Regions from separate parts of the Bacillus sp. DX3.1 genome, predicted to be linked through region 1. Evidence: predicted binding sites of a transcription regulator. Region 1 holds the regulator's gene; each other region holds the start of a gene.

Region 1 (10,444 bases):
GGCGGGAGCCATTGAAACCGGAGCGCTAGCTTCGGTGGAGGCGCTGGTGGGATACCGCCCTGACTGTATTGAAATTCTAACCTACGGGTCTCATCGACCCGGGAGACAGTGTCAGGTGGGCAGTTTGACTGGGGCGGTCGCCTCCTAAAGTGTAACGGAGGCGCCCAAAGGTTCCCTCAGAATGGTTGGAAATCATTCGTAGAGTGCAAAGGCATAAGGGAGCTTGACTGCGAGACCTACAAGTCGAGCAGGGACGAAAGTCGGGCTTAGTGATCCGGTGGTTCCGCATGGAAGGGCCATCGCTCAACGGATAAAAGCTACCCCGGGGATAACAGGCTTATCTCCCCCAAGAGTCCACATCGACGGGGAGGTTTGGCACCTCGATGTCGGCTCATCGCATCCTGGGGCTGTAGTCGGTCCCAAGGGTTGGGCTGTTCGCCCATTAAAGCGGTACGCGAGCTGGGTTCAGAACGTCGTGAGACAGTTCGGTCCCTATCCGTCGTGGGCGCAGGAAATTTGAGAGGAGCTGTCCTTAGTACGAGAGGACCGGGATGGACGCACCGCTGGTGTACCAGTTGTTCTGCCAAGGGCATAGCTGGGTAGCTATGTGCGGAAGGGATAAGTGCTGAAAGCATCTAAGCATGAAGCCCCCCTCAAGATGAGATTTCCCATAGCGTAAGCTAGTAAGATCCCTGAAAGATGATCAGGTTGATAGGTTCGAGGTGGAAGCATGGTGACATGTGGAGCTGACGAATACTAATAGATCGAGGACTTAACCATATAATATGAAGCAATGTTATCTAGTTTTGAAGGAATATACCTTCATCAGTTTGGTGATGATGGCAGAGAGGTCACACCCGTTCCCATACCGAACACGGAAGTTAAGCTCTCTAGCGCCGATGGTAGTTGGGACCTTGTCCCTGTGAGAGTAGGACGTCGCCAAGCAACCTTTAGACGAGTCATAATGACTCGTCTTTTTTGTATATAAAAAGTTTTGACTTCTCAGTTGGGAGGAAGAAACTTTCATTAAATAAAATACGAATTTGGTGATTAAGGAACAAAAAATTTGGCTACTATAGTGAAGAGGCAAAAGAGTTGCAAATTTCTTTAATACGTATATAATTAAAGTCAAAGATAGTCAAAGTCAATAAAGGTGGCGGATAAATGAGAAATATATCTGATATCATTGAGCAATATCTAAAGCAAGTTATTGACTTAAGCAATAATAATGTGATTGAAATTAAGAGAAATGAGATTGCCGATAGGTTTGATTGTGTGCCGTCTCAAATTAATTATGTAATCAATACCCGCTTTACGCTAGAAAGAGGATTTTTAGTTGAAAGCAAACGAGGTGGAGGAGGTTACATTCGCATTATCAAAGTCAAATTGCATGACGATATAGACATTATTGATCAAATGCTTCATATGATTGAGCGTAGTATTGCGCAAGGAAATGCAGAAAGTATTGTCATACGTTTAGTTGAAGAGGATATTGTGACAAAAAGCGAAGCAAAGCTTATGCTAAGCGTGTTAGATCGATCCGTATTATTAATGGATTTACCCTTTCGAGATGAACTTAGGGCTCGGATATTATGCGCAATGTTAAGAACGTTGAAATATAAATAAATACAGCTTTTGTTAAGAAGTGTTTTCACTGGTTATTCATTTCATAATGAGACTTTTTCACAGGTAATGTGTATTTTTCTCATAGAATAGTTTGAATGGAGAAAATAAAATCTAGTAATGTATGAAAAGTCTCATGGAATAACTCGTTCCTATTGTAAAGGTGGGGGGATTCGATGATTTGTCAAAATTGTAATACAAGACCAGCAGCTTTACATGTTACAAAAGTAATAAATGAACAAAAGACGGAAGTTCATCTTTGTGAGCAATGTGCTGAACAAAATGGCTATACGTCTTTCTTTCAATCACCACAATCTAGTTATTCTTTTCATGACTTATTAGCTGGATTACTACACGGGGAACAATCGATGTTTGAAAAACAGGAAGATAGTTTTTCGGATATAAAGGTATTGCGATGTCCAACGTGTAATATGACATATCAACAATTTGCTAAAATGGGTCGCTTTGGTTGTTCTTCCTGTTATGAAACATTTAAGGATCAACTACAGCCTATGTTAAAACGTCTTCATGGTGGTCATACACATCATTGTGGAAAAATTCCACAGCGTACAGGAGGAAATATTCATCTAAAGAAAGAATTAGATGAACTAAAACTAAAATTAAAGCGATGTGTACAACAAGAAGAGTTTGAAGAAGCGGCTCAGGTCCGTGATCAAATTCGAGGCATTGAAAATCAGCTTAGTGAGCATAGAGAGGGGGAATAATTCTATGTCACTGGATCGAATTATGAATGAAGCAATTAGCCCATGGATGAGGGGAGATGGTCCTGATTCCGATATTGTTTTAAGTAGTCGTGTTCGTTTGGCTCGTAATTTAAAAGATTATCATTTCCCTACTATGCAAACTGATAAAGAAGCAAAGCAGATCATCAAGATGTTTCAATCGAAGTTTGCTAATGAAACATCGAAATCCTTCGGGACGTTCGAACTATTAAAAATGAATGAACTTCAGCCGCTTCAAAGAAGAGTTTTAGTAGAAAAACATTTAATTAGTCCCAATCTTGCTGGAACAGAATTGGGTGCTTGTCTATTATCAGAAGGCGAACAGATAAGTGTGATGCTTAATGAAGAAGATCATGTGCGAATTCAGTGTTTGTTCCCGGGGCTACAATTATCAGAAGCACTCCAAAGTGCAAATCAAATGGATGATTGGATTGAAGAAGCGGTTGAATATGCTTTTGATGAATCAATTGGTTACATTACAAGTTGTCCTACAAACGTTGGTACGGGATTACGAGCTTCTGTAATGATCCATTTACCAGCGCTTGTTTTGACGAAACGAATAAACCGTATCATACAAGCAATTCAACAAATAGGTTTAGTTGTAAGAGGAATTTATGGTGAAGGTAGCGAAGCCTTAGGTAATATATTTCAAGTTTCCAATCAAATGACATTAGGAAAGTCAGAAGAAGATATTATAGAAGACTTAAAGAGTGTTGTTTATCAGCTTATACAGCAAGAAAGAGCAGCGCGAGAGATGGTTACGAAAAATTCAAGTATTGAACTTGAAGATCGAGTATATCGTTCTTATGGTGTATTAGCCAATAGTCGTTTAATTCAATCTGCTGAGGCAGCTACTTGTCTATCGGATATACGACTTGGCATTGATCTTGGTTATATAAAAAATGTATCAAGGCATATTTTAACGGAGCTAATGGTACTTACTCAGCCAGGAATCTTGCAGCAATATGCCGGTGGTCCCCTACAGCCTGGGGAAAGAGATTATCGTAGAGCGACTTTAATCCGTGAAAGATTAAGAATTGAACAAAATTGAGCGCAAGTAGGAGGCGATTTCTATGATGTTTGGAAGATTTACAGAACGAGCACAGAAGGTATTAGCTTTATCTCAAGAAGAGGCAATTCGCATTGGTCATAATAATATTGGAACAGAACATATTTTACTTGGGCTTGTACGCGAAGGTGAAGGAATTGCGGCTAAAGCATTAGTTGCTCTTGGGTTAAGTCCAGAAAAGGTGCAAAAAGAGGTAGAAGCATTAATCGGTCGTGGAACAGAAATGTCTCAAACGGTACATTACACACCTCGTGCAAAAAAAGTAATTGAGTTATCAATGGATGAGGCACGTAAACTTGGTCATTCTTATGTCGGAACGGAGCATATTCTACTTGGATTGATTCGTGAAGGTGAAGGAGTAGCGGCACGCGTTTTAAATAACTTAGGTGTAAGTTTAAATAAGGCAAGACAACAAGTACTGCAGCTTCTTGGAAGCAATGAGGCAACATCGGGTCATCAAGGCGGTGCTTCAGCAAGTGCGAATACACCAACACTTGATAGTTTAGCACGTGATTTAACAGTTGTTGCACGTGAAGGACGGTTAGATCCTGTTATTGGCCGCAGTAAAGAAATTCAACGTGTAATTGAAGTGCTAAGCCGTAGAACGAAAAATAACCCAGTGCTAATCGGGGAACCCGGCGTAGGTAAAACAGCAATTGCAGAAGGATTAGCACAACAAATTGTAAACAATGAAATTCCTGAAACTTTACGTGATAAGCGTGTTATGACATTAGATATGGGAACCGTTGTTGCTGGTACGAAATATCGTGGTGAATTTGAAGATCGCTTAAAGAAAGTAATGGATGAAATTCGCCAAGCGGGTAATATTATCTTATTTATCGATGAACTTCATACATTAATCGGTGCGGGTGGTGCAGAAGGTGCGATTGATGCATCTAATATTTTAAAACCATCTTTAGCGCGCGGGGAACTGCAATGTATTGGGGCGACAACGCTAGATGAATACCGTAAATATATTGAAAAAGATGCAGCATTAGAGCGACGGTTCCAACCGATTCATGTTGATGAACCAAGCTTAGAAGAATCTGTTCAAATTTTAAGAGGATTACGTGATCGTTACGAAGCGCATCACCGTGTTTCTATTACAGATGATGCAATTGAAGCGTCTGTAAAGCTTGCTGACCGTTATATTACAGATCGTTTCTTACCAGATAAGGCAATTGATTTAATCGATGAAGCTGCTTCCAAAGTACGCTTACGTTCTTATACAACACCACCAAATTTAAAAGAACTTGAAGTCAAACTTGAAGAAATTCGCAAAGAAAAGGATGCAGCTGTACAAAGTCAAGAATTTGAGAAGGCAGCTTCCTTACGTGATATGGAACAACGTTTACGTGAAAAATTAGAAGAAACAAAACGCCAATGGAAAGAGCAGCAAGGAAAAGAAAACTCGGAAGTGACAGTAGAAGATATTGCAAATGTCGTTTCTACATGGACGCGTATCCCTGTTTCTAAACTTGCACAAACAGAAACAAATAAATTGTTGAATCTAGAATCCATTTTACATGATCGTGTAATTGGTCAAGATGAAGCGGTTGTTGCGGTAGCAAAAGCAGTGCGCCGTGCGCGAGCTGGTCTGAAGGATCCAAAACGTCCGATTGGCTCATTTATTTTCTTAGGACCGACTGGTGTAGGTAAAACTGAGCTTGCACGTGCGTTAGCAGAATCTATGTTTGGTGATGAGGATGCAATGATCCGTATTGACATGTCTGAGTACATGGAGAAACATTCTACTTCTCGTTTAGTGGGATCTCCTCCAGGATATGTTGGATACGAAGAAGGTGGTCAACTGACAGAAAAAGTTCGTCGTAAACCATATTCTGTTGTTCTATTAGATGAAGTAGAGAAGGCACATCCAGATGTATTTAACATTTTACTGCAAGTGTTAGAGGATGGTCGTTTAACAGATTCTAAAGGACGTACAGTTGATTTCCGTAATACGATTGTAATTATGACATCTAACGTTGGCGCTGAGGCGTTAAAACGTAATAAACATCTTGGTTTTAATGTGCAAGATGAGAGCCGTGATTACTCAGATATGAAAGGAAAAGTAATGGATGAACTGAAAAAGGCATTTCGTCCAGAGTTCTTAAACCGTATCGATGAAATTATTGTCTTCCATATGCTTGAGAAAAAACATATTCAAGAAATTGTAATCCTTCTGGTTAATCAATTAGTGAAACGCTTAAAAGAAAACGAAATTGATTTAGAGTTAACAAGCGCGGCAATTGAAGCCATTGCTGATAAAGGATTTGACCGAGAGTACGGTGCTCGTCCACTCCGCCGAGCAATTCAAAAACATGTGGAGGATCGATTATCAGAAGAGCTTCTAAAAGGAGCGATTGAGAAAGGTCAAAAAGTTGTTTTTGATACTGAAGGAGAATCATTTGTCATTCGCAGTGCAGAAAAGGTAAAATAAGTATAGACAAACGAAGAGGGCTAAATGATAGCCCTCTTTCTTGTACGAGAAAAATATATGTATATATACATATGAAAGTGAAGTGAAGCGTAAAACACAATGGCTAAAAAGAAAACGAAATTTATATGTCAAGAATGTGGGTATCAATCGGCGAAATATATGGGGAAGTGTCCCGGATGCGGGCAATGGAATAAGCTTGTTGAGGAGATAGAACCAGTTGTATCATCACGTCGTATTAACTATGCAAATGCGATTCAATCAGAAGTAACGAAGCCACGTCGTCTTACAGAAGTAGAAACGAAATCAGAAGCACGTATTGAAACGAAATTTCAAGAGTTTAATCGTGTACTTGGTGGAGGAATTGTAGATGGTTCCCTTGTACTTATTGGAGGAGACCCTGGGATTGGAAAATCAACATTATTACTACAAATATCATCGCAACTAGCAGACTCCTCCTATGATGTGTTGTATATATCTGGTGAAGAATCAGCAAAGCAAATTAAAATACGCGCAGATCGTCTGCACGTAAATGGAAATAATTTATTTGTTGTTTCGGAAACAGATTTACAGCGAATTGCAACATATATAGATGAAATGAACCCTTCATTTGTTGTCATTGATTCCATTCAAACGATTCATTTACCGGAAGTGACTTCGGCGCCAGGAAGCGTCGCGCAAGTACGTGAATGTACAGCAGAGTTGATGAAACTTGCAAAAACGAAAGGAATTCCTATTTTTATCGTGGGGCATGTAACGAAAGAAGGGGCGATTGCTGGACCTCGTATGTTAGAGCATATGGTGGATGCGGTTCTTTATTTTGAAGGAGATCGTCATCATACATATCGTATTTTACGAGCAGTAAAAAATCGTTTTGGTTCCACAAATGAAATGGGAATTTTTGAAATGAAGGAATTGGGTCTTTCGGAAGTGTTAAATCCTTCTGAAATATTTCTAGAGGAAAGACCTGTTGGGGTCGCCGGCTCTACAGTTGTTGCTTCTATGGAAGGAACAAGACCTGTGTTAGTAGAAATACAAGCATTAATCTCTCCTACTAGTTTTGGAAATCCGCGAAGAATGGCTACAGGAATCGATCATAATCGTGTATCACTTATTATGGCGGTATTAGAAAAAAGAGCGGGACTATTATTGCAAAATCAAGACGCCTATCTAAAGGTTGCTGGTGGAATAAAGTTAGATGAACCAGCCGTTGACTTAGCGGTTGCCTTAAGTATTGCATCTAGCTTTCGAGATAAACCAACTGCGCCGGGAGATGCTGTGATAGGAGAAGTTGGTTTAACAGGTGAAGTACGGAGGGTATCACGAATTGAACAACGGGTACAAGAAGCGGCTAAATTAGGATTTCAACGAGTTATTATCCCGCGCAAGAATTTGGGTGGCTGGACAATTCCAGATGGGATTGAAGTGGTCGGTGTGTCCAATATAGGAGAGGCGCTTCGTTTGATATTAGGAGGCTAGGCTATGGAAGAAAACAAGCAACGAGTCAAAAGTATGATTAATATTTTACAGCTTGTTGCACCAGGGACACCGTTACGAGAAGGAATAGATAATGTACTTCGTGCGCAAACAGGTGGTTTAATTGTCCTTGGGTACAACGAGCAAATTAAAAGTATTGTCGATGGAGGATTTCACATTAATTGTGCATTCTCCCCTGCGAGCTTATATGAACTAGCAAAAATGGATGGAGCTCTTATTTTAAATGAGACGGGAAGTAAAATTTTAATCGCAAATGCACAGTTGGTTCCGGATGCATCTATTGATTCTATTGAAACAGGGATGCGTCATCGTACTGCAGAGCGAGTGGCAAAGCAAACGGCCAGTCTTGTTGTCGCTATTTCACAAAGGCGTAATGTCATTACGTTATATCAAGGAAGCTTACGTTATACATTAAAAGACATAGGTGTTATTTTGACAAAAGCAAATCAGGCGATTCAAACGTTAGAAAAATATAAAGCAGTATGGAATGATGGTATCACAAATTTGGGTATTCTAGAATTTGAAGAAGTCGTTACACTGTCTGAAGTTGTCCATGTTTTACACAGTGTTGAGATGGTGCTTCGTATTAAGAATGAAATCCTTAGCTATATTCATGAACTGGGGACAGAAGGTAGACTCATTCGGTTACAGCTTACCGAGCTCTTAGCAGATTTGGAAGCAGAGGCAGCGTTATTAATTAAAGATTATTACCAAGAAAAAACGCAAGACCACTATCAAATCCTAAAAAAATTACAAGAACTTGCGAATGCACAGCTATTAGAAGATAGTGATTTAGTCAAACTGCTTGGCTATTCTGGACAAACGAGTTTAGAGGAAAGTGTTACGCCAAGAGGGTACCGGATTGCGAGTAAAATTTCTAGAGTCCCACCTCTGATTATTGAAAATTTAATTAATCGATTTAAAAATCTGCAAGGGATTTGCCGTGCGACCATCAGTGATTTAGATGATGTAGAAGGAATTGGAGAAGTTCGAGCGAAAAAAATACGGGAAGGCTTAAAACGAATCCAAGAGCACCTATATATGAGTAGACACAATTAAGAATATTACATTGATTCCACAATATAACGACACTCAAACATTTTTGGTATATGATATGATATATTGGTAAATAAAGCAATTTATGAAAAGACACGTCCGCTTTTGCATTCGGCGTTTTGAGTAGCAAAACAATGGTTAATAATGAGTAGGAGGTGGTTGGATGTTAAGACGGATCGTACAGCTCTTCTTTTTAGTAATTGGTGGAGCGTTAGGGATTTTTCTGATCCCAAAAGTTATTAATGTATTGGACATTGGTGCAATCCCTTTGCTTGAAGGTTCTTATGTTCGTGCAATTATTGGTGCAATTATTTTATTTTTAACAACATTTTGGCTTGTAGATTATATCGTTCAACTTATTAAACATATTGAGGAAGCCCTTGTAAAGGCTCCTGTAACAGATGTTTTATTTGGCACGCTAGGATTAATTTCAGGTCTTATTGTTGCATATTTAATTTTGATACCAATTCGTGAATTTACAATTCCAGTCATTAGCACCGTATTGCAAATCTTCTTTACACTTTTACTTGGCTATTTAGGATTCCAAGTAGGATTTAAAAAGAGAAATGAATTGCTAGGGTTATTTACATTACCACAGCGCGGAGGTAAGAAGAAGAATAATAATAGCGAAAATGAAGATACAGAAGCAGAAAAGTCTTCTTCACATTGGAAGATACTTGATACAAGTGTAATTATTGACGGACGTATTGCTGATATTTGCCAAACAAAGTTTTTAGAAGGAACAATTGTGATTCCTCAGTTTGTGCTAGAGGAGTTGCAACATATTGCTGATTCTTCCGATGCGTTAAAACGTAATCGTGGCCGAAGAGGATTAGATATACTAAATCGCATTCAAAAGGAAATGCCGATTCCAGTAGAGATTTATGAAGGTGATTTCGAAGACATTCAAGAAGTAGATAGTAAGCTTGTAAAATTAGCGAAAATAACGGGCGGTACTGTTGTAACGAATGATTTTAATTTAAATAAAGTTTCTGAACTACAAGGAGTAACCGTTTTAAATATCAATGATCTAGCCAATGCAATTAAGCCGGTTGTCCTTCCTGGTGAGGAATTAAGCGTGTATGTCGTAAAAGACGGAAAAGAGCAAAATCAAGGTGTTGCCTATTTAGATGACGGCACAATGATTGTCGTAGAAGATGGTAGAGAGTACGTTGGTTCACAACTTGCTGTACTTGTTACGAGTGTACTGCAAACATCGGCTGGTCGCATGATTTTTGCGAAACGTAAATTATTAGAAAAAGCATTGTAAGTAGAGGGTTATTAGCATGTATACATTAATTATTCCAGCAGCAGGCCAAGGAAAACGAATGGGTGCTGGTAAAAATAAATTGTTTTTACTTATTAATGAAGTACCTATTATTGTGCATACATTACGTGCTTTTGAGAAAGATGAAGCATGTAAAAATATTATTATGGCGATTAATGAAGAAGAACGTTCTTATTTTTCCGAATTAATTCAGACATATCGTATTCAAAAGAGTGTTCAGTTTATTCATGGTGGAGCTGAAAGACAAGATAGCGTGTATAATGCGCTTCAACACGTAGAACATGTCGATTATGTCCTAGTACATGATGGGGCACGTCCATTTGTGACGAGCAAAATGATTCATCATGTATTGGAAGCAGCGAAGCAAAAGGGTGCCTCGATTTGTGCGGTACCTGTTAAAGACACGGTGAAAAAAGTAGAACAGAATACGGTGGTTGAAACAGTTGAACGTTCTCAGTTAAGAGCGGTACAAACACCCCAAGGATTTTATGTTCCGCTTTTATTGGAAGCACATAAGAGTGCGAAACAAGGATGCTTCTTTGGCACGGATGACGCGAGTCTAATAGAGCGGTTAGGTGAAAAAGTAGGTGTAGTAGAGGGGAGTTACTACAATATTAAGGTAACAACTCCTGAAGATTTATTGATTGCCGAAAGTTTTCTACGTGTTCAGTAGAAATGGTTGCGGTGGTATAATATGCTAAGAAAAGCTCGGTAGTTGCCGGGCTTTTCTT
Region 2 (10,444 bases), 1.1 Mb from region 1:
TTTTTCCGGCACATATCTTCCGATCCCTAAAATGCCTACGTTCACATCGCAACCCTCCGCTTTATATCAATTATTATGACTTGGTACTAATTTTAAATGATAAATGTTTTTTTGTCTAGAATATATTTCTCCCCAAAAAATAAAGCCGACGCATTGTCGACTTTACCCCGCTACTCACGGGCAGTAAGACTCCCACCTCAAGATTCCATGGAATCAAAGAAGATAGGCGGGAGACAACTGCCTATAAGAGCTCGATTGGTGATGGCTAACCATCAGTGTGGGGATGCCCCCCATTCTGATAGAAGTTTCACTTTATTGTTCCGCTTTTCCAAGCTCATATGCTTCATTCATCACTTTCATTAATAACTCTAATACTGGCTGCGCATTTTCCATATCGAGTGCAATGCCATTATTATCTAGAATTGCCTTTGCTTCTGGTAAGTGCTTCATTGCGATTTGTAAAAATTGCATACTTTTTTCGTTCATATTTCTTCATCCTTTCAATATGAGGAGAAGCATCTCCTTACTTCTATACCAGTTTAACATTTGTTTTGCTCCTCGTATAACTCCTTATATTTTTTTAGATGCATCAACTGTTTGTGTAAACCAAATTCTAACGGTGTTCTTCTTGATATATATATCGTCTCTGTCGCTTCCCTTTTTACCTCTTCATCATTTTTGTTCACTTTATGTTCCGCATGTAAAAGAGTAATTCCCTTTTCCCATAACTTTTTTTCACCACTGGCCATATTATACGTACCTAAGTTTTCCTGATCATTACCTTTTTCCCATAAATATTCACACACATCCTCAACGTAAAGGAGATCAGCTTCCTCTTCTTTTTGGGGGATCCTGCATTCTTTCTCTATAATTTCCGATAAAATCAGTTTATGGTATACCATAAAAGGTGGTTGCCAAGGACCATATAATGTTGGGACACGCAGTATACTATAGTTTAAATTCCCTTTTTTTACTTCTTCTTCTACTTTCATAAATAATCGTCTATTTTCCGATGTATCGTGTACATTGCCTACTTCTATAGAAGAAAGTAAATTTAGCTTCACTTTTTTTCTTTCACACATGTGAATCACACGCTTCAAATACTGTAAAATAATTCGTTCATTCCGAAATCCACTTTGCTGATTCGGTTCACATAAGCAAAAATAAGCCACATCAAAGTAATCTGTTTCCACTGCCTTCCACCCGTCTTCATTTCGTACAGAAGAATACATAAACAAAGCATTCCGTCCGATTAGAAATAACTTTTCCTCACTTATTTTGGGCATACTTTCTATATCATCAAAATCAAGACCATATACTAAGGCTTCTTCAGCAAGCATTTTATTTACAAGATGATAGCCAACAAACGTCAGTGCACCAACAATCAGTACGCGCTTCACATCATCAATCCTTTCTAAACCTAAACAAAAGGCTCCTTACTTATGTATATTGGAGCCTCATAAATCTTCTTCATATTTTTTAAAGAAACAACATGTATGTTGAACCATTTTATATTTCACATCTTGTAAATGGAACGATAGTGATGTTTCACACTGTGCATATATTCGTTTTTTTTCATATTCACGCAATAACTGCTTGCGTTCTTTTTTCTCCTGCGTGGACACGTATATTTTGACAGGCACACATGAGGGTAGATGAGGAAATGCTTTCTTCGCAATTTTCGCTTCTAATTCAGCTTCCTTTACATCATACGCAAGCAATAATTCTCTCACTAACCTTTTATAAAAAAATTTATGCTCTTTTTCAAATTCGACATGCGCAGGTAAATCCAGACATGGATTGAACATCACTACAGATCTTACGCATTCTGGATGTTGATTCATCATTTGCAGAGCTACAAGCGCTCCCATTCCATCTGCAATTATATGAACTTGTTCATTTAGAATTTCTTTTTTCATTACAACATGATACAACCGTTTCGCTAAACGAACCGCTTGATCGTTCCCCCAATGTCGCCCATACAAATTGGATGAAAAAACCGTGTAACCTTTATTTATGAGCTCATTTAAAAAATATGATCGTCCTGCATGCTGTGTCCATAAACTTGTACCATTCTCAATAAAATAATTGTAATCCCCAAGAAGCATGACACCAAATCCATTTGGCTTCTCTGGTAAATAAATAACACATGGCTGTTGCTCTAAATAGAAAAAACGTTCCGTAATACTCATTCTTCTCCCGCCTTATTCCTAAACGTAAAAAACTACTCTTTTATAATGTATGAAATGAATACAAATTTGCGTTGCAAAATCTACAAATTTTTTCTATATTCTTTTTTCAATTGTGTTACAATATAGACAGATTGAACGAATAGGGGTGTGAAAAGATGCGTGTAATTTGGGCCTTTATTTGGTCGTTTATGCTTGTACACATGATGAGCTACGTAATTAGCTCTATGACTGGCGGTGTATACGATTTCGCGCTAGCGTCTAAATTCTCAATTGTTCTTGCAGTGCTTGTGATGGCTATCGGAGCAACAATTCCAAACGAACCTGCAGAACAGCACTAACAAAAAAGAGTCCGAATCTAATTCGGACTCTTTTTTACTGCACATGAACAACTAATTCAGCATTTTTCACATCAACAACAACATGACTATTATCAGTAATGGTTCCTGCAATAAGCTCTCTTGCTAATTTCGTTTCAATTTGACGCTGTACATAACGTTTTAACGGACGTGCTCCGTACATTGGATCAAAACCAGATTCAACAACAAATTCTTTTGCCGCTTCTGTTAATTCCACTGTAATATGGCGGTCCACTAAACGACCTTGTAACTCTTTTACAATTTTATCAACAATGCCTTTTATTTCATTTGTTGTAAGTGGTTTAAATAAAATAATCTCATCTACACGGTTTAAAAACTCCGGACGGAAATGTCCACGAAGCTGGCTCATAACGAGATCTCTTGACTCTTCTTTTATTGAACCATCTTCTTGTAAACCTTCTAATAAATACCCTGAACCAATATTGGACGTCATAATAATAACTGTATTTTTAAAATCTACTGTTCGCCCTTGTGAGTCCGTAATACGACCGTCATCTAACATTTGTAGTAAAATGTTAAATACTTCCGGATGTGCTTTTTCAATTTCGTCTAACAAAATAACGGAATATGGTTTACGACGTACTGCTTCTGTTAATTGTCCACCTTCTTCATAGCCGACATATCCAGGAGGTGCTCCGATTAAACGAGATACGGCATGTTTTTCCATATACTCAGACATATCAATACGAATGATTTGTTCTTCGCTATCAAATAAAGATTGTGCTAATGTTTTCGCAAGCTCCGTTTTCCCAACACCGGTAGGTCCTAAGAAAATGAAAGAACCAATTGGACGATTCGGATCTTTAATACCAGCACGAGCACGAAGAACAGCATCTGCTACAAGACCAACCGCTTCTTCTTGTCCAATGACACGCTCTGATAAAATTTGCTCTAAACGAAGCAGTTTTTCACGTTCTCCTTCCACAAGTTTCGCAACTGGGATACCAGTCCACCGTGAAACAATATTCGCAATTTCCTCTTCACTTACTTCCTCACGAAGTAGACGATTATCTTGTCCGTTATCAGCACTTGCTTCTTCCGCTTCTCTTAACTCTTTTTCTACCGCTGGAATTTTACCGTGACGAAGCTCTGCTGCTTTATTTAAATCGTAATTTCCTTCGGCTTCTTCTAACTCACGACGTAAACGTTCCAGATGCTCACGTAAATCACGAACTTTATGAATTTCTTCTTTTTCTTTTTGCCACTGTGCTCTCATTCCACTTGCTACTTCTTTTAAATCAGACAATTCACGCTGTAATGTTCTCAGGCGCTCTTGGCTGCCCCGGTCTGTTTCTTTGCCCAGCGCTGCTTCTTCAATTTCTAGCTGCATAATGCGGCGCGTTACTTCATCTAATTCTGTTGGCATAGAATCAATTTCTGTACGAATCGTTGCGCATGCTTCATCAACAAGATCAATGGCTTTATCTGGCAAAAATCGATCAGATATATATCGATCAGATAACACAGATGCTGCTACAATCGCACGGTCATGAATATTTACACCATGATAAATTTCAAAACGCTCTTTTAAGCCACGTAAAATAGAAATGGTATCTTCCACTGATGGCTCTTCTGCTAATACTTGTTGGAAACGACGTTCTAGAGCTGGATCTTTCTCAATATATTTTCGATATTCATCTAATGTCGTTGCACCGATACAATGAAGTTCGCCACGTGCAAGCATCGGTTTTAACATGTTCCCTGCATCCATTGCCCCCTCTGTTTTACCAGCACCGACAATTGTATGGAGTTCATCGATAAATAATAAAATGCGACCTTCACTTTTTTTAATTTCGTTTAAAACGGCTTGCAAACGCTCTTCAAACTCACCACGGAATTTTGCACCTGCTACAAGAGCACTCATATCAAGCGCAAAAATTGTTCTATCTTTTAAACCTTCCGGTACATCTTTTCGTACAATTCGCTGTGCCAATCCTTCGACAATTGCTGTTTTCCCGACACCTGGTTCTCCAATCAAAACAGGGTTATTTTTTGTTTTACGTGAAAGAATACGGATGACACGGCGAATTTCGCTATCCCGGCCAATAACAGGATCAAGCTTACCTTGTCTTACTTCCGCCACTAAATCACGGCCATATTTTTCTAATGCTTCATATGTTACTTCTGGATTTTGACTAGTCACTCTTTGATTCCCCCGAACTTCGATTAAAGACTGTAATAATGTATCTTTTGTAATTTGAAATGTTATAAATAGCTGTTTAACATCAGCTTTTTCCCCGCACAATGCAAGTAACAAATGTTCTACTGAAATATATTCATCTTGTAACTGCTTTGCCTCCGCTTCTGCTCTAACAAGCAATTGTTGCAAAGCATTTGTCACGTATACTTTCCCAGCCTCCACACCGCTTCCTGTAACAGACGGCTTTTGTTGTAACAATCTTTCTACTTCTTTTGTTAACTGTTCTATATTTACATTCATTTTTTGAAAAATACGTACCGCTAATCCATCTTGCTGCCTTAGTAATGCGAGCAATAGATGAACAGTATCAACTTCTTGATGATGATGAGATACCGCTAAAGATTGGGCACTCATAATCGCTTCTTGTGTTTTCGTCGTCATTTGATTTAGGTCCATCCTCACAGTCCCTCCAATAGTTTGACTTTCTTTGACCTTTGATTTGATTATACGCCAATCATCTCGTTTATACAATTAATATGATTGTATATTTCTACCTTATTTTTTGAAAAAGTAAGCAGAACATACAAAAAAACCGCAGCTTTCTTGCTGCGGTTTTCTTTACGGTTTTCTTTTATATGTCCACTGCCGATTATGATTCGAATTTTCAGGAAACCTTTCACCTGCAGTTAATTTCACCATTTGAGGATCCTTAACCATGCTCCCTGTTTCACCAATTTCCACATATATGCCATCATTTGGTGCTTTCTGCCCAGAACGAAACCTGCGATTTTGTCCCATTTTTATTCTCCTTCCATGACATCTTTACACCATTAGTATGCCCGTTTTTTTTAAAGCTTTTCTGTTATGTTTAGGAAACCAGTCATATTTTTCATTCCACTTCATATGTATGAATTTACACCTTGAAGCAGGAAAAAGCGCATCATTTGTAGAAAAAAAAGAAACCGACCTATCCAAGGCCAGTCTCAAAGGAGAGTCAAACAATATACGAGAAGATTACGTTTTCATTATAAGTCTTGCTGCATCCGTAATGTAACCCCTTTCACAAATTGTACAAAATGAAAGAAACATTGTTTGAACTTTCGAAAAAAATATTGACTTTTCTGTTTTCTAATGAGAAATAGTGGACACTAACAGGTTTCGCGACGTAAGATGAATACATAGCGAAACATTCATTCATGGATGTTTTTCAAGCCCCCTACCTAGGCTTCTTACTTCCACGCACTTCACAAAGGAGTATGGCTAGCCAATAGAACACGGGGTAAAAATTTTTCATAAAAGGTGAAAATATGAAAAAACAACATTTAATCGCATTAGATTTAGACGGTACTTTACTTACGGACAATAAAATTATTTCAGCACGCACAAAGAAAACAATTGAAAAAGCAAAAGAACAAGGACATATTGTTGTGATCTCAACAGGACGTCCATTTCGTGCTAGTCATGCCTATTATAAAGAACTTAATTTGAACACGCCGATCGTTAACTTTAACGGCGCTTATGTTCATCACCCGCTTGATGTAAACTGGGGAACTCATCACTCTCCTCTTGAACTTTCTACTGCACAGGAAATTGTTCGTGCTTGCTTTGATTTTGGTGTCAAAAATATTTATGCTGAAGTCATTGATGATGTATATGTTCGTGAAATTGATGAAGATAAAAAACATATTTTTGAATTTGGTTCTCCAAAGATTTTCACAGGAGATTTATTAAACATCTTACAAGATCATCCAACATGTTTATTAATTGATGCGCACGATGAACAATCATTGGCCATTCGCCAACATTTAACCGATATGCATGCTGAAGTCATTGATCATCGTAAATGGGGTGCTCCTTGGCCGATTATTGAAATTGTGAAAAGTGGCCTAAATAAAGCGATAGGCCTCCAAAGAGTTTCAAGCTATTACAACATTCCACAAGAACGCATCATTGCCTTCGGTGATGAAGATAATGATTTTGAAATGATTGAGTTTGCAGGTCATGGAATCGCCATGGGCAATGCCATTCCAGAATTAAAATCATTAGCAAACCACACGACATTAACAAATGAAGAAGATGGAATTGCCCTTTATCTAGAAGAAATTCTCGGATTGTAATCTAAAAATTCCCTGGTTATAGTTTGGCACAAAACGCTTATACTATAACCAGACACAGCGATGTGTCAGTTGTTTTCTGCTAAAAAAAGGGGGAATTACGAATGGGTAAAAAGAACAAATCAAAACGTTTCACCCAACAAGGGGCCGATGCTGTTATGAAGCATGCTGCAAGATTCCCGTACCGTGGTACATTAGCTGAAGCAGAAAAAGAACGAAACAACTCTTCTCTCGGAGGGTTTTAAATGGGGAACTTATTATTTAGGCAAGCACGAGACGCTGTTTCCGAAGCCGTTTCATGTTCAAACGGCACTGAACAGCAAGACCTCGTTTATAGAGCAAAAAACGCTTTGCAATCCGCTTACGCCAACTCTTCAACTGCCGAAAAAGTGCAGTTGCGTGAATTGCAAGAACAACTGCATAGCATTTCTAGCACACATTAAAGAAAAAGAAGAGGGCCGAAAAATCGGTCCTCTTCTTTACTCTTTCCGAAATAATCCAAATACCCCTACCGTTTGAACCACATTTGTAAATGCGCCGGGATCTACCTGCTTAATAACTCTCTCTAGCTCGTACAACTCATAACTCGTAATTACAATCATGAGCATCTCTTTATTTTCATTTGTGAAGGCACCAGTAGCTGGTATAGTTGTTATCCCTCGCACTAAACGTTCCTGAATCGCTTTTCTTACGTCCTTACCATTTTTCGTAACGATAAATGCTGTAATTTTCACGTGACGCGTATGAATCGCATCAATAATCCGTGTCGATACATATAATGTCACCAACGTATACAGCGCTTTTTCCCATCCGTATACATAACCAGCCGCAATAATGATGATAGCATTAAAGAAAAAGAAATATGTCCCCACTGGCTTATCTTTTATTTTCGATAAAATCATCGCAACAATATCTAATCCACCTGTTGATGCTCCCCATTTCAAGGCAATCCCGACTCCTATCGCAGAAATGAGACCTCCAAAGATAGCATTTAATATAATATCATTCGACACCGCTTTTACTGGTATGATTTCTAAAAATAGTGTCATAAATATGACGCATAAAAAACTAAATAACGTAAAAGCTTTCCCTACCTTTTTCCACGCTAAAATAACAACCGGAATATTAAATAAAATAAAAAGTACCCCTGTTGATACATGAATCGATGCAAAATCCCCTAATACTTGTGAAAGTAATTGTGCTAATCCAGCAAAACCACTCGCATATACTTTTGCCGGTGTTAAAAATAGGTTCATTCCAATCGCATTCAACAAACCTGCAACGATGACAACAATCAGCTTTTTCGTTAATTCTGCATAATTTAATTTTAAATCCATATCCCAGCCCACCTTTATATATAATGAGTTCACTCCCATTGTATACATAGTCTTAACGAAAACGGAAATGATAAACGTACAACTGTTTAGAAATGGAGCTGATACATATGCCGTATACAAGTGACAACGATAAAAAAGCACGCGATAATAATGCAAAACGCACACAAAAAAATGAACAAGAACAAAAAAATATTCAGCAAGGAAAGCGTGCCTACTCTAAAAAAACAGATCACCTATAAGAAGATGTTCAAAAAGTCCGGTAAAGATAGCTGCCCTATTTCTTCGTTACGTCGCCAGTCCGGTACTCATGTAGTTCCATCTACACTCCGTATCCTCCTGGCTTCCGCGCCTCGAACTGCTCGGCTCTCTTTATCCTCCTTTTTGAACAAGCACTATAAGCACTCTGTACATCAACATTATAGTTGATGTACTTTTTTCATTTCATGAAACAAATACGCTTTCCTTCCCAAAAACATCTCAAATTCACTTCATGTTCACTTCGCTATTTTACAATAGCAATAACGATTTTTAGATGGGGTGTTCATATGAAAAGAAAACAATTATTGATTGCAACAGCTGCACTCGGAACGTTAATGCTGTCTGCCTGTGGTCCAAAAGATAGCTCAGAGGCTATCGCAACATCAAAGGTCTCAACCATTACAAAAGGCGATTTTGACAAGCAATTAAAAGATCGCTACGGAAAAAATATGCTATATGAGATGATGGCACAAGATATCATCACAAAAAAATATAAAGTATCTGATGATGAAGTCGATAAAGAAGTGAAAAAGTTAAAAGATCAAGCTGGTGATCAATTCCAAATGGTATTGGACAGCAATAATTTAAAAGATGAAGACGACTTAAAAAATCAAATCAGATTCAAATTAGCTATAAACGAAGCCATTAAGAAAAGCATTACGGATAAAGATGTAAAAGCAAACTATAAACCTGAGATTAAAGCGAGCCACATTTTAGTAGATGATGAAAAAACAGCAAATGATATTAAAAAACAACTTGATGAAGGTGCTTCATTTGAAGAGTTAGCAAAACAACATTCTCAAGATCCAGGTTCAAAAGAAAATGGTGGTGATCTTGGATATTTCGGTCCAGGTAAAATGGTATCTGAATTCGAAGAAGCTGCCTATAAATTAAATGTGGGTGAAATTAGCAAACCGGTCAAATCAGCAAACGGCTACCATATTATTAAACTTACCGATAAAAAAGAATTAAAACCATACGACGAAGTAAAAGATTCCATTCGTAAAGATTTAGAAGAACGACGCTTAGCAGATAACACAGCAGGTCAAGAAATATTACTAGACGAATTAAAGAAAGCCGATATTAAAGTGACAGATAAGGATTTAAAAGATACGTTCTCTCGCTTATCCCAACAACAGTAATAAAAAATCCGAACAAATTAAATTTGTTCGGATTTTTTTTATTACTTCTTAAAGTACGTCCAGCCTTCTTCTTGATAAATCTTTTCTTCTTTCATCAGTTTACCAAGAGCACGTTTAAATGCTGCTTTACTCATACTGAAACGTTCCTGAATATCTTCTGGATGGCTCTTATCCCAAAACGGCATTGCTCCGCCACGTTCTTCCATATAGGCATAAACTACTTGTGCATCATCTTCCATCCCCTCTTCTTTTCGTGGAAGTAGGGAAATATTAATTGTACCATCATCTTTCACATCGATAATACGACCTGTCACGCGTTCACCGATACGCACTTGCTCTTTTCTTTCTGTGTGATGTAAAAAGGCACGGAAATGTTCATCTGTTAGTACAAATGAACCAACTTGAAGTGAGCGGTATACACGTCCGTTCACATTTTTGTTACGCATAGATGGCGTTGCATCTACGATAATCTCTTGCATATCTGAATCTCTTGCCGGTAGCGCAATTAATCGCCCGCGGTTTGTTAATTTTAATGTACAATATAGTTCGTCATCTTCTACTGGCCAAACAGGTGTATAGATCGGAAACTCATCAGCTGGAATTAATATATCTTTCGAAACACCGATATCAACAAACACACCTAAATGAGGTATGATTTCTACAACTTTTACCCAGTTCCAATCATTCGTTGTAATAAGCGGTGTTTTCATCGTAGCAGTCAGGCGTTCTTGATGATCGTGATATAAAAACACATCAATTGTATCACCTTCTTCAATTTTCCCCGCTACTTCATTTTTATGTAAGAATACTTCTTCATAACCATCCTCATCATCATATCCGACCATATATCCGATTTCTGTTTCTCGCAAAACAGTTACCTGTTC
Region 3 (10,444 bases), 540 kb from region 1:
TCGGACGAGTCATTGATATGGGCTTAACAGATCCATTTAACATGGGAGGTGCGATGGCTCCTGCTGCTGTCGATACAATAGAAGCACATTTACGAGAAAGACAAATTGACGCATCCTACTATGACCTAATTGTAACAGGTGACCTTGGTCATGTTGGACGTGAGATTAGTTACGATTTGCTGCATAAGCACGGAATCTCTGTAACCGATGACCAGTTTCAAGATTGTGGATTACTTATTTATAGAGAAGATCAGCCTGTAATAGCAGGAGCGAGTGGCCCAGGCTGCTCAGCAACCGTCGTATACGGACATTTGTTGAACAGAATGAAAAAAGGAGAGTTCAAAAAAATACTTGTAGTGGCTACTGGAGCACTGCTATCTCCACTGACATTCCAACAGCAAGAAACGATTCCATGCATTGCTCATGCCGTATCGATTGAATTTGGAGGTGTACAATAAATGATCTTTTTTTGGGCTTTTGTAATCGGTGGGTTGATTTGTGTAATCGGTCAAATTATGTTTGATGTTTTTAAACTTACTCCTGCTCATACAATGGCTACACTCGTTGTTATTGGTGCAATATTCGATGGATTCAATCTATATGAGCCTTTAATTGATTTTGCAGGTGCTGGAGCAACAGTTCCTATTACAAGCTTCGGCAATGCCCTTGTTCATGGAGCGATGGCAGAAGGAGAAAAACACGGGCTCGTCGGTGTCATAACAGGTATGTTTAAAGTTACAAGTGCCGGTGTATCGGCTGCGGTTATCTTCGGATTCATCGGAGCATTATTATTTAAACCAAAAGGATAAGAGGTGTTTGGATGACTGTTGTTGCTAGTGTAAAAACATGCCTCGCAAGTTTAAAAGGCGCCCAAGCAAGTTTAAGTACACTTTCACAAAATACTGCTGACGAAGAAGCAAAACGAGTTTTCCATGAATGTATGATAGAAATGGACAGTGTAATCACTGATCTTAAAAAGCGAATTTCCACATTAGAACGGGAAGAACCACAATATAAAGGATTTTAGGTAAACGGGAGGGAATTAACATGCCTCATGTACCAGACTGGCTGCTTGTCATTATACGCTCCTTCGCTCTCTTAGCTATTTTATTTTCAATGACAAAATTGCTTGGAAAAAGGCAAATCTCACAGCTTTCATTTTTTGAATATGTCGCGGGCTTGACGATTGGGAACATCGCTGCTGAAGTAACAACAGGGCTTGAGCGAAATTTTTGGCACGGCATTTCTAGCATGCTTGTTTTTTCTCTTGTTCCATTTTTCGCAGGTATGATCGCCTTAAAAAACAAGAAGCTTAGAAATTTCATTGAAGGAAAAGCGACTATTTTTATAAAAGATGGGAAAGTTCTTGAGGATAATTTAAAAAAAGAGAATTATACAATCGATGAACTACTAGAGCTTCTTAGAAAGAAAAATGCGTTTAACATAGCTGACGTTGAGTTTGCTGTATTAGAATCTGGCGGCGAACTAAATGTCTTGTTAAAAAGAGACAAACAACCTCTTACTCCAAAAGATATTGGTTTACAAATAGCACCTGCTAAAGAAACACAAACGGTTATTATGGATGGAAAAATATTAGATGAACCACTTTCAGCTAGCGGCCATAACCGCGGTTGGCTACACACCGAACTCGAAAAAATTGGCGTAGCGCTAGATAACGTATTTATCGGACAAGTTGATTCTTATGGACAACTAACCGTCGATATATATAATGATCAAATTCAAATGCCTACTCCGCAAGGAAAACCATTATTATTAGCATCCTTAAAAAAATGTCAGGCTGATCTTGAATTATTTTCCTTAGAAACTCAATCACAATCCGCTCAAAAAATGTATAGCAAAAATGCTAAACAAATTGAAGACATTTTAAACAAGGTAACCTACCTGTTAAAAGAATAGCAAATGAGAGAACGCTTCTACTTATAAATGATGTTCCAAAAGGAGGATAAAGAGAGCCGAGCAGTTCGAGGCACAGAAGCCACGAGGATACGGAGTGTAGATTGAACTACATGAGTACCGGAGTGGCGACGCAACGAAGAAATCGGGCGGCGATCTTTACCGGACTTTTTGAACATCCTCTATAAAGGCGTTCTTTCATTTGCTATTTTCTTTCCTAGATAAAATACGTTTAAATTTATATAATTCGGTTATGATGTTGAAGATACATAAGCAGGGAATTCCAAAAACATAGCGAATAAATCATGGTACAACTACATATTTTTTTGATTTAAAGTGGTTTCGTTTGACCTTTATTGACCATAATTGTATGATAAGACTAAGAAAGCTTTTAAAGGAGGAAATAACAGATGAATTTAATTCCTACAGTAATTGAACAAACAAATCGTGGAGAACGCGCTTACGATATTTACTCACGCCTATTAAAAGACCGCATCATTATGCTTGGTAGTGCAATTGATGACAACGTAGCAAACTCAATCGTTTCCCAGCTTTTATTCTTGGAATCTCAGGATCCAGAAAAAGATATTCACATATACATCAACAGCCCTGGCGGTTCTATCACAGCGGGTATGGCAATTTACGATACAATGCAATTTATTAAACCACAAGTATCAACAATTTGTATCGGTATGGCAGCATCTATGGGTGCATTCCTACTTGCAGCAGGTGAAAAAGGAAAACGCTTCGCTCTTCCAAACAGTGAAGTTATGATTCACCAACCACTTGGCGGCGCACAAGGACAAGCAACTGAAATTGAAATCGCTGCAAAACGCATTCTATTCTTACGCGAAAAACTAAACCGAATTCTTGCTGAGCGCACAGGTCAACCACTAGAAGTACTTGAACGCGACACAGATCGCGACAACTTCATGACAGCTGAAAGAGCACTAGAATACGGTCTTATCGATAAAATCTTTACAAAATCTTCGAAATAAAAGCAGCCATCCTTCCATGGATTCTCCATGAAGGATGGCCGTTTTTTCGTTATGAATCGGTATTCACCACAAAGTAAAAATAACCAGATGACACAAATGTGTGTCATCTGGTTATTTCTTTCTCGCTTTATTCATTTTGTACATAAGCTGCAAGTGCCTCTAAAGCAGCTTCTGCATCTGAACCTTCTGTAATAATAGTTACGTTGCTGCCAGATCCAATCGCTAAGCTCATAATCCCCATTATGCTCTTCGCATTCACTGTTTTGCCATCTTTCTCAATGAAAATATCAGCATGAAAGCGATTTGCCTCTTGTACAAACAACGCAGCCGGACGTGCTTGTAAGCCGTTTTTTAATGAAACCTCTACCTGTTTTTGAACCACAGCTCCATTTCCCCTTTACCGTTATTTTTTTGCTACCGGTTCCCCCGCGCGTAATTTCTCCGCAATTTCGTCGATTTTACGCAAACGATGATTGATACCTGATTTACTAATTTTTCCCCCAGATACCATTTCACCTAATTCTTTCAATGTTACATCTTGATAACTAATACGCAGTTGTGCAATTTCTCGCAGTTTATCTGGTAATACATCCATTCCAACCGTTTCGTCAATATAACGAATATTTTCAATTTGCCTTAATGCGGCTCCAATTGTTTTATTTAAATTGGCTGTTTCACAATTCACTAAACGATTTACGGAATTACGCATATCGCGAACAATACGGATATCTTCAAATCTTAAAAGCGCATTATGTGCACCAATAATATTTAAAAACTCTGTAATTTTCTCTGCTTCTTTTAAATACGTAATGTACCCTTTACGCCTTTCTAGCGTCTTACTATTTAAATCAAATCCGTTCATCAGTTCACATATAGAATCATTATGTTCCTTATATAACGAAAAGACCTCTAAATGATAAGATGATGTTTCTGGGTTATTTACCGAACCACCTGCTAAAAATGCACCTCGTAAATAAGATCGCTTACAGCATTTTTTTTCAATCAATCTCTGCGATATATTGCGAATAAATGAAAAATCCTCTCGTACGATATGCAAATCCGCTAATATTTCACGAGATTTTTCAACCAACCGAACGATATATACATTGTTTTTCTTAAGTCGCATCTTTTTACGAACAAGCAATTCTACCGTAACGTCATATCCTTTTTTCAACAATGTATAAATCCGTCTCGCAATTGCTGCATTTTCTGTTTGAATATCAATGGAAAGGCGACGATTTGAAAAGGAAAGTGATCCGTTCATTCGAAGCAACGCTGATAGTTCTGCTTTCTCACAGCATTCCTTCATTTCAAGCTTTGTCAGCTCTTTCTTTGTTTCTGATGCAAATGACACAGTAACACCTCCTTATACTGTACTTGGGAACATGTTGTAGCCTAAGAAATCATGTCCTATATGAATGAGTAGCGTTATCTCGAGAGAGATAACGCATGCTATAACAACGAATATAAGATAGAGGCTAATTTTAATGTATCATGACGCACAACTTTATCATCATATTTCGCTAATTCATCTTGAATTAACTTAATATGATTTGCCACAAAGCAATCCTCATCAACCACGACAGGCTCAGACATTTCCTCTGCATAAAGTTCACGCAATTCAGCAGGAATTTTATGATTATTTACAATCGCCGTATCAATAAATGATTTTCCAAGATGGTCATGCAATGCTTGCACATGATCAAATGCCGTATAGCCCATCGTTTCACCTGCTTGCGTCATAACGTTACACACATACACCTTTTTTGCTTTTGCAGCAAGGACAGCATCCCCAATTTTTTTTACGATTAAATTTGGCAAAATACTTGTATACAAACTACCAGGACCAAAGACAAGTAAATCCGCTCGCTGAATTTCAGTTAACGTCTCATACAACGGTTCGACATCACCTGGTGTTAAAAATACACGATTGATTTTCTTTCCAAAATACGGGATTTTCGATTCACCCGTTACAATTTGTCCATCTTCAAGTTCTGCATGGAGCACAACACTTTGATTCGCTGCTGGTAGTACACGCCCTCGCACATTCAACACTTTACTTGTTTCTGTAATAGCGTGGAAAAAGTCTCCTGTGATCGCCGTCATACCAGCTAATAATAAATTACCTAGCGCATGCCCCGTTAATCCTTCTCCAGATGTAAAACGATGTTGAAATAAAGCCTCCACAAGCGGTTCGACATCTGATAGCGCAACAAGTACGTTACGAATGTCGCCTGGAGGTGGAATTGCTAACTCATCACGCAATCTACCTGAACTGCCTCCATCATCAGCAACCGTTACCACTGCCGTAATATCAACAGGGTACTTTTTCAACCCTCGTAATAAAACGGATAGTCCAGTTCCTCCTCCCATGATGACAATTCTAGGTTTTCTCTCTTTTTTCATCCTTTAATGGCCCTTTCTCTTCTCCACATCACGATGGGATACGTGAACGATATATTCTGGTTTCAAATGTTTCCCAAGGTATTCTGCAAGCGTAACAGATCGATGCTGCCCTCCTGTACATCCAATTGCAATTACAAGCTGACTCTTTCCTTCCCTTTTATAATGCGGAAGCATGAAAGTAATAAGATCCGTCAACTTCTCTAAAAATTTATGTGTTTCATTAAATTTGAGCACATATGACGAAACTTCCTCATCGAGTCCTGTTAATGGTTTCATTTGTGGAATATAATATGGATTTGGTAAAAAACGAACATCAAATACTAAATCTGCATCAATTGGAATGCCGTACTTAAATCCAAATGACATCACATTTACACGAAATGCTTGTTCACTTTCTGTTGAAAAGAGATGAACAATCCTTTCACGTAATTCTTTCGGTTTTAAATCTGTTGTATCGAGTACAATATTTGCTCTCGCCTTCATATCCGTTAATAACTTACGCTCCGCCTCGATTCCTGTTAACGGAAGACCTGTCGTTGCAAGCGGATGCGAACGTCTCGTTTCTTTATAACGTGTTACAAGTGTACTATCTTTTGCATCTAAAAATAAAATATGAGGAATAATCCACGTACGCTCTGACAAGTCATCTAGTGCTCCCCATAAATGATCAAAGAATTCACGACCTCGTAAATCAATCCCAAGTGCCACTTTATTCATTTTTCCTTTTGAGTCTGCCATCAACTCAACAAACTTTGGTAATAACATAGGTGGTAAGTTATCTACACAAAAATAGCCTAAATCTTCAAAACTTTGCAGGGCTACCGATTTACCTGCACCGGACATTCCTGTAATAATTACCATTTTAATATCATTATGTGCTGTCATTGTATCCCTCCTTGGCGATTTAGCTTGGATCCAATCGATATGAAAGTAATTCAAAGTCTGGTGTATATACAAATGTGCCGTAAATGATGCCATTTCCTTTAATTAAATAATCAATAATATGATGATCTCCCGGTGCCATTGGCAGCTCGTCAATTTTATCAAACGTATGCCAGCCAATAATGCCTTCTTCGCTTTCCAATTTGTTTTCCCCTGCAAAATCTGTTGCTAAGAAGGAAAACATCATCCATTCCGAAACAACTTTATCACCTTCTTGAATAACAAAAGTGAACACCCCTTTTAATGCGGGGTTTTTCAAATAAATCCCTGTTTCTTCACGATATTCACGAACTACCGATTCTCTTACCGTTTCGCCGCGCTCCATTTTTCCACCTGGAGCAACCCACCAGTTTCGACGAGGTTTTTGCAATAGGAGAACTTCGTTATCTTTGATTAACACACAGTTTGTTACTCTTTGCAAGCTTCTTCACCTCAGCTACTTATGACGAATCTCTCCGTCCTATACTTACTTCATTATACTATCAAAAACAGTTTGTCACAATGAAGGAACTCGGTTGATCCACCAGACAAAAAAAGCGATTGAGGGCTATCCCTCAATCACTTATTTCTTACTAAAATATGATACAATTGCAAACCCTAATATAAATGTAATAATAGAAGTTACAATCGACATGCCACCTGTTGGTATTCCCGGGAACACCACCGCAATCGATCCGATCACTAGTCCAATAATCGCAGCGAAGGTTACACTCTTATAATGTTCTAATAAATAACTAATTCCTTTACTACTTACAACAAACCCAACCATAACCCCTGCACCAATTACTGCAATAAGTGGTAGGTTCAATGTTGTTAAAGCGTTAATTGCTGTTGGATATACACCAATGATTAATAAAATAAATGATCCGCTAATTCCCGGAAGTAACATAGCCATACTAGCCATCCATCCCGCAAAGAATAATCCAATCGCACTTAAAATTGTTAACGTTGTAATTGGATCTGCTGTTTTATCTGGCTTAAAGAAGGCTGTAACTGCTACTAGTATCGCTGCAATAATTAATACAACAATATGTCCTCCTTTAAATGTTTCTTTCGCATCAGCTTCTTTCATAAGCATCGGTAAAATGCTTAAAATTAAACCAAGGAAGAAAAACTGTGTTGGCTCATAGTGATTTTCCAGCAAATATTTAATCACATGACTTAATGTCAAAAATGCCGCAGCAACACCGGCACCAAGTGGTATCAAAAAGCCCAAATGCTTTTTCCATTCACGGCTAAAGAATCCGCTAATTGCAGCAAGCAATTGCTCATAAATACCTAACACAACAGCAATTGTTCCTCCGCTGACACCAGGAATTAAATCACTAATTCCCATACAAAATCCACGATATACATTACGCCATTCCATATTGAATAAACTCCTCATTTCTATTAATCACTTTTTCTGTAAATTCTAGTATAACAATGTCTTATCACCTAGACAAAGAAAACGCTGGAAAATATTTGACATTTCAAACACAAGAAAGCTACCTCCAAAGAAGGTAGCTTTCTTTTCTAAAGGGAGTTACACCCTATCCCTTTATTTTTCTGTAGCTTTTAATTCCTCTAACAGCTCTTCTACATAATGCTGTGCACTTTGCGCTGCGATGCTACCATCACCAGTTGCTGTTACAATTTGACGAAGCATTTTTTCACGAACATCTCCTGCTGCAAAAATACCAGGAACCTTCGTTTCCATGCGTTCATTTGTTTCAACATAACCGTTCTCGTTCGTAATCCCAAGCGTAGTAAATGGTTTAGAAAGTGGTAACATACCGATATAAATGAAGGCACCATCTGTTTTAAACTCTTGCTCTTCACCGCTGTTTACATCTACAAGTGTTACACTGCCAACTTTACCATTCTCTTCATTAATTTCTTTTACAGTATGATTCCAAATAAAGTCTACTTTCTCATTTTGGAATGCGCGATCTTGTAAAATTTTCTGTGCGCGTAATGCATCACGACGGTGAACAATTGTTACTTTTGATGCAAAGCGTGTTAAATATACACCTTCTTCAACCGCAGAATCTCCCCCACCAACAACAACAAGTTCTTTCCCTTTAAAGAAAGCACCGTCACATACTGCACAGTATGATACGCCGCGGCCACCAAGTTCTTTTTCACCTGGCACACCAATTTTTTTATACTCTGCACCACTTGCAACGATAATCGCACGTGTTTTATACTCTTTTTTACCAGCTACTATTGTTTTATATTCTTTGCCATCGATGATTTCTTTCACATCACCATATGCATATTCAGCACCAAATTTTTTCGCGTGATCAAACATTTTGTTAGATAAATCAGGTCCTAAAATATGTTCGTATCCTGGATAGTTTTCTACTTCTTCTGTATTCGCCATTTGACCGCCTGGAATACCGCGTTCCAGCATCAACGTACTTAAGTTTGCACGAGATGTGTAAACAGCAGCTGTCATTCCAGCTGGCCCAGCACCAATAATAATGACATCATAAATTTTTTCTTCTGACACAGTCTTCACTCCTATTCATTCCTACACATGACTTACCTTCATTATACTGTTCACATCTGGTTTTTCCCAATGATTTGCCTATGCATGGGTACGTTTTACTGCTTGCACATATTTTCTCACAGTTGCTACAGATACATTATATATATTTCCAAGTTCTGCTTGTGTCATCTTGTCTCGCTGTTCTCCGCGTACAATATATTCGATTGCCGATGACCAGCCAAATACGTTCGTAAACATCGTTCCGGATGTATATAAACGTATAAATGTACAAAACCAAAAATGCAAACACTCTTCAATCAGTTCATCGTCTTTTTTCGTATAGTTATATAGAGCATCTGCAATACGAACGCATTGCTCAAACGGTTGTAATTCCGCCGTAATACTCTTATGACTATTGATTAAAAAGAAGTACTTTGCCAGTTGTGAAACAATCGGTACACGATTCAAAGACTGCGCCGCATCAAAGAAAAAGCTAATTTTTTCTGGTGTTGTCAGTTCATTCATCAAATACAGTGCTAACATTTGTTCTTCTAGCGTTTCACTTTGCTGGAAAGATTTCCGTAGTTCCTCGAACAAAATGTTTTGCCCTTCATCAGCTAAATTCAAAGCATTCCACGGTTCTTTCCCTTTTTTATCAGGGTGCAATTCTACAACAGACTGCCACATTTTTTCGGCTGTATGTTGATCCTTTACCATATAAGCAGAGTATGCAAACCAATAGTAAAAGCTAACATCTCCTTCATATCCTTGACGCTTTAATAATTTCAGCCATTTATAAGCCGATGCAAAGTGACCAATTGTTGCAAATGTTGTCCCTAACTTTAAGCGGTGCTCAAATGATATCGGATATACCGTTTCTAATTGCTCCGCTAAATGCTCTGCTTGTTTATGCTCTCCAATCGAATATAGAAAAATAAGCGTATTACATAACGCATGCATATTGCCAGGATTTTTCTCTAAAATCATCTCTGTTAACTTTAACGCTTCATCTACATTCCCTAATTGAAAATGAGCAATTGCTAAGTTATTATGACCCGACCAAAATTCCGGATAATCCTTTGTCACGATTTCAAGTGTCTCAATCGCTTCTTCTAGCTGTCCGTTGCGAATGTAACGATTCGCCTGCTCCTGCATCACAATGAGTTCATCTTCATCTTCAAACTCTTCCTCATCAAATGCTTCTTCGTCCATAATCTCTAGTAGCTCTAACGTTTCTTCCACAAACTCTTTCTCTGTTGCTACTTCTAAATACTGATCCGCATACTTCTTTGCTTGTTGAAATAATCCGAGATATGCATAGTTATTTGCCACAAAGTAATAACATTGTTCTATATCCGCTCCAGAACGAATCAGCTTCAAGAAAATTTGATTAGACTCTTGATACTCTCCCGCTTCCGATAATACCGTTGCCAATTGACATAAAATAAACGGCTCTTTCTCACTTTGTGCCGCTCTTCGAAAATATTTAATTGCATCTTGTAATTTATGATTACGATACGATTTCATCCCTTTTTTATAAAAGAAATCGGCTAATTGGTTAAAAGAGATAACTTGTCCGCTCCCCTTATATATCCTTTGATTTTTCCCCATATATCCTCCATTATTTGTTTTCTTCGTTCATACTTTCTTCTATTTATAAGTATAAACGATTCCTAGAAAAACAAAACAGTATATTATACGCAAATATTTC

The links. Region 1 encodes CtsR, which represses protease genes until heat stress. Its sites were predicted from a motif close to ATGGTCAATAAAGGTCAAACA; they were not measured.
Region 2: a site for CtsR is predicted at 5,184-5,204, ahead of clpB (ATP-dependent chaperone ClpB). Genes of this name have one in related genera too.
Region 3: a site for CtsR is predicted at 2,258-2,278, ahead of clpP (ATP-dependent Clp endopeptidase proteolytic subunit ClpP). Genes of this name have one in related genera too.

What each region holds. Positions count from the first base shown of each region.
Region 1 covers NZ_CP128153.1:92,842-103,285, forward strand. The annotation lists rRNA gene QRE67_RS00500 (23S ribosomal RNA) at 1-780, shown strand, start outside; rRNA gene rrf (5S ribosomal RNA) at 830-945, shown strand; gene QRE67_RS00510 (CtsR family transcriptional regulator) at 1,165-1,626, shown strand; gene mcsA (protein-arginine kinase activator protein McsA) at 1,800-2,348, shown strand; gene mcsB (protein-arginine kinase McsB) at 2,353-3,417, shown strand; gene clpC (ATP-dependent protease ATP-binding subunit ClpC) at 3,440-5,875, shown strand; gene radA (DNA repair protein RadA) at 5,975-7,351, shown strand; gene disA (DNA integrity scanning diadenylate cyclase DisA) at 7,355-8,428, shown strand; gene QRE67_RS00540 (PIN/TRAM domain-containing protein) at 8,589-9,695, shown strand; gene ispD (2-C-methyl-D-erythritol 4-phosphate cytidylyltransferase) at 9,712-10,386, shown strand.
Region 2 covers NZ_CP128153.1:1,154,738-1,165,181, reverse strand. The annotation lists gene QRE67_RS05785 (beta-ketoacyl-ACP synthase III) at 1-45, opposite strand, end outside; gene QRE67_RS05780 (ComZ family protein) at 313-486, opposite strand; gene QRE67_RS05775 (NAD-dependent epimerase/dehydratase family protein) at 540-1,400, opposite strand; gene QRE67_RS05770 (alpha/beta fold hydrolase) at 1,458-2,192, opposite strand; gene QRE67_RS05765 (YjzD family protein) at 2,348-2,530, shown strand; gene clpB (ATP-dependent chaperone ClpB) at 2,565-5,165, opposite strand; gene QRE67_RS05755 (YjzC family protein) at 5,328-5,507, opposite strand; gene QRE67_RS05750 (Cof-type HAD-IIB family hydrolase) at 6,017-6,826, shown strand; gene QRE67_RS05745 (competence protein) at 6,928-7,068, shown strand; gene QRE67_RS05740 (DUF3813 domain-containing protein) at 7,069-7,266, shown strand; gene QRE67_RS05735 (YitT family protein) at 7,303-8,160, opposite strand; gene QRE67_RS05730 (DUF3941 domain-containing protein) at 8,268-8,399, shown strand; gene prsA (peptidylprolyl isomerase PrsA) at 8,706-9,560, shown strand; gene QRE67_RS05720 (CvfB family protein) at 9,602-10,444, opposite strand, start outside.
Region 3 covers NZ_CP128153.1:4,735,656-4,746,099, forward strand. The annotation lists gene spoVAD (stage V sporulation protein AD) at 1-458, shown strand, start outside; gene spoVAE (stage V sporulation protein AE) at 459-809, shown strand; gene QRE67_RS23920 (DUF1657 domain-containing protein) at 821-1,027, shown strand; gene QRE67_RS23925 (DUF421 domain-containing protein) at 1,048-1,917, shown strand; gene clpP (ATP-dependent Clp endopeptidase proteolytic subunit ClpP) at 2,325-2,912, shown strand; gene QRE67_RS23935 (HPr family phosphocarrier protein) at 3,040-3,294, opposite strand; gene whiA (DNA-binding protein WhiA) at 3,316-4,266, opposite strand; gene mgfK (gluconeogenesis morphogenetic factor MgfK) at 4,365-5,318, opposite strand; gene rapZ (RNase adapter RapZ) at 5,322-6,203, opposite strand; gene QRE67_RS23955 (NUDIX hydrolase) at 6,223-6,681, opposite strand; gene QRE67_RS23960 (DUF368 domain-containing protein) at 6,823-7,629, opposite strand; gene trxB (thioredoxin-disulfide reductase) at 7,801-8,754, opposite strand; gene QRE67_RS23970 (tetratricopeptide repeat protein) at 8,833-10,344, opposite strand.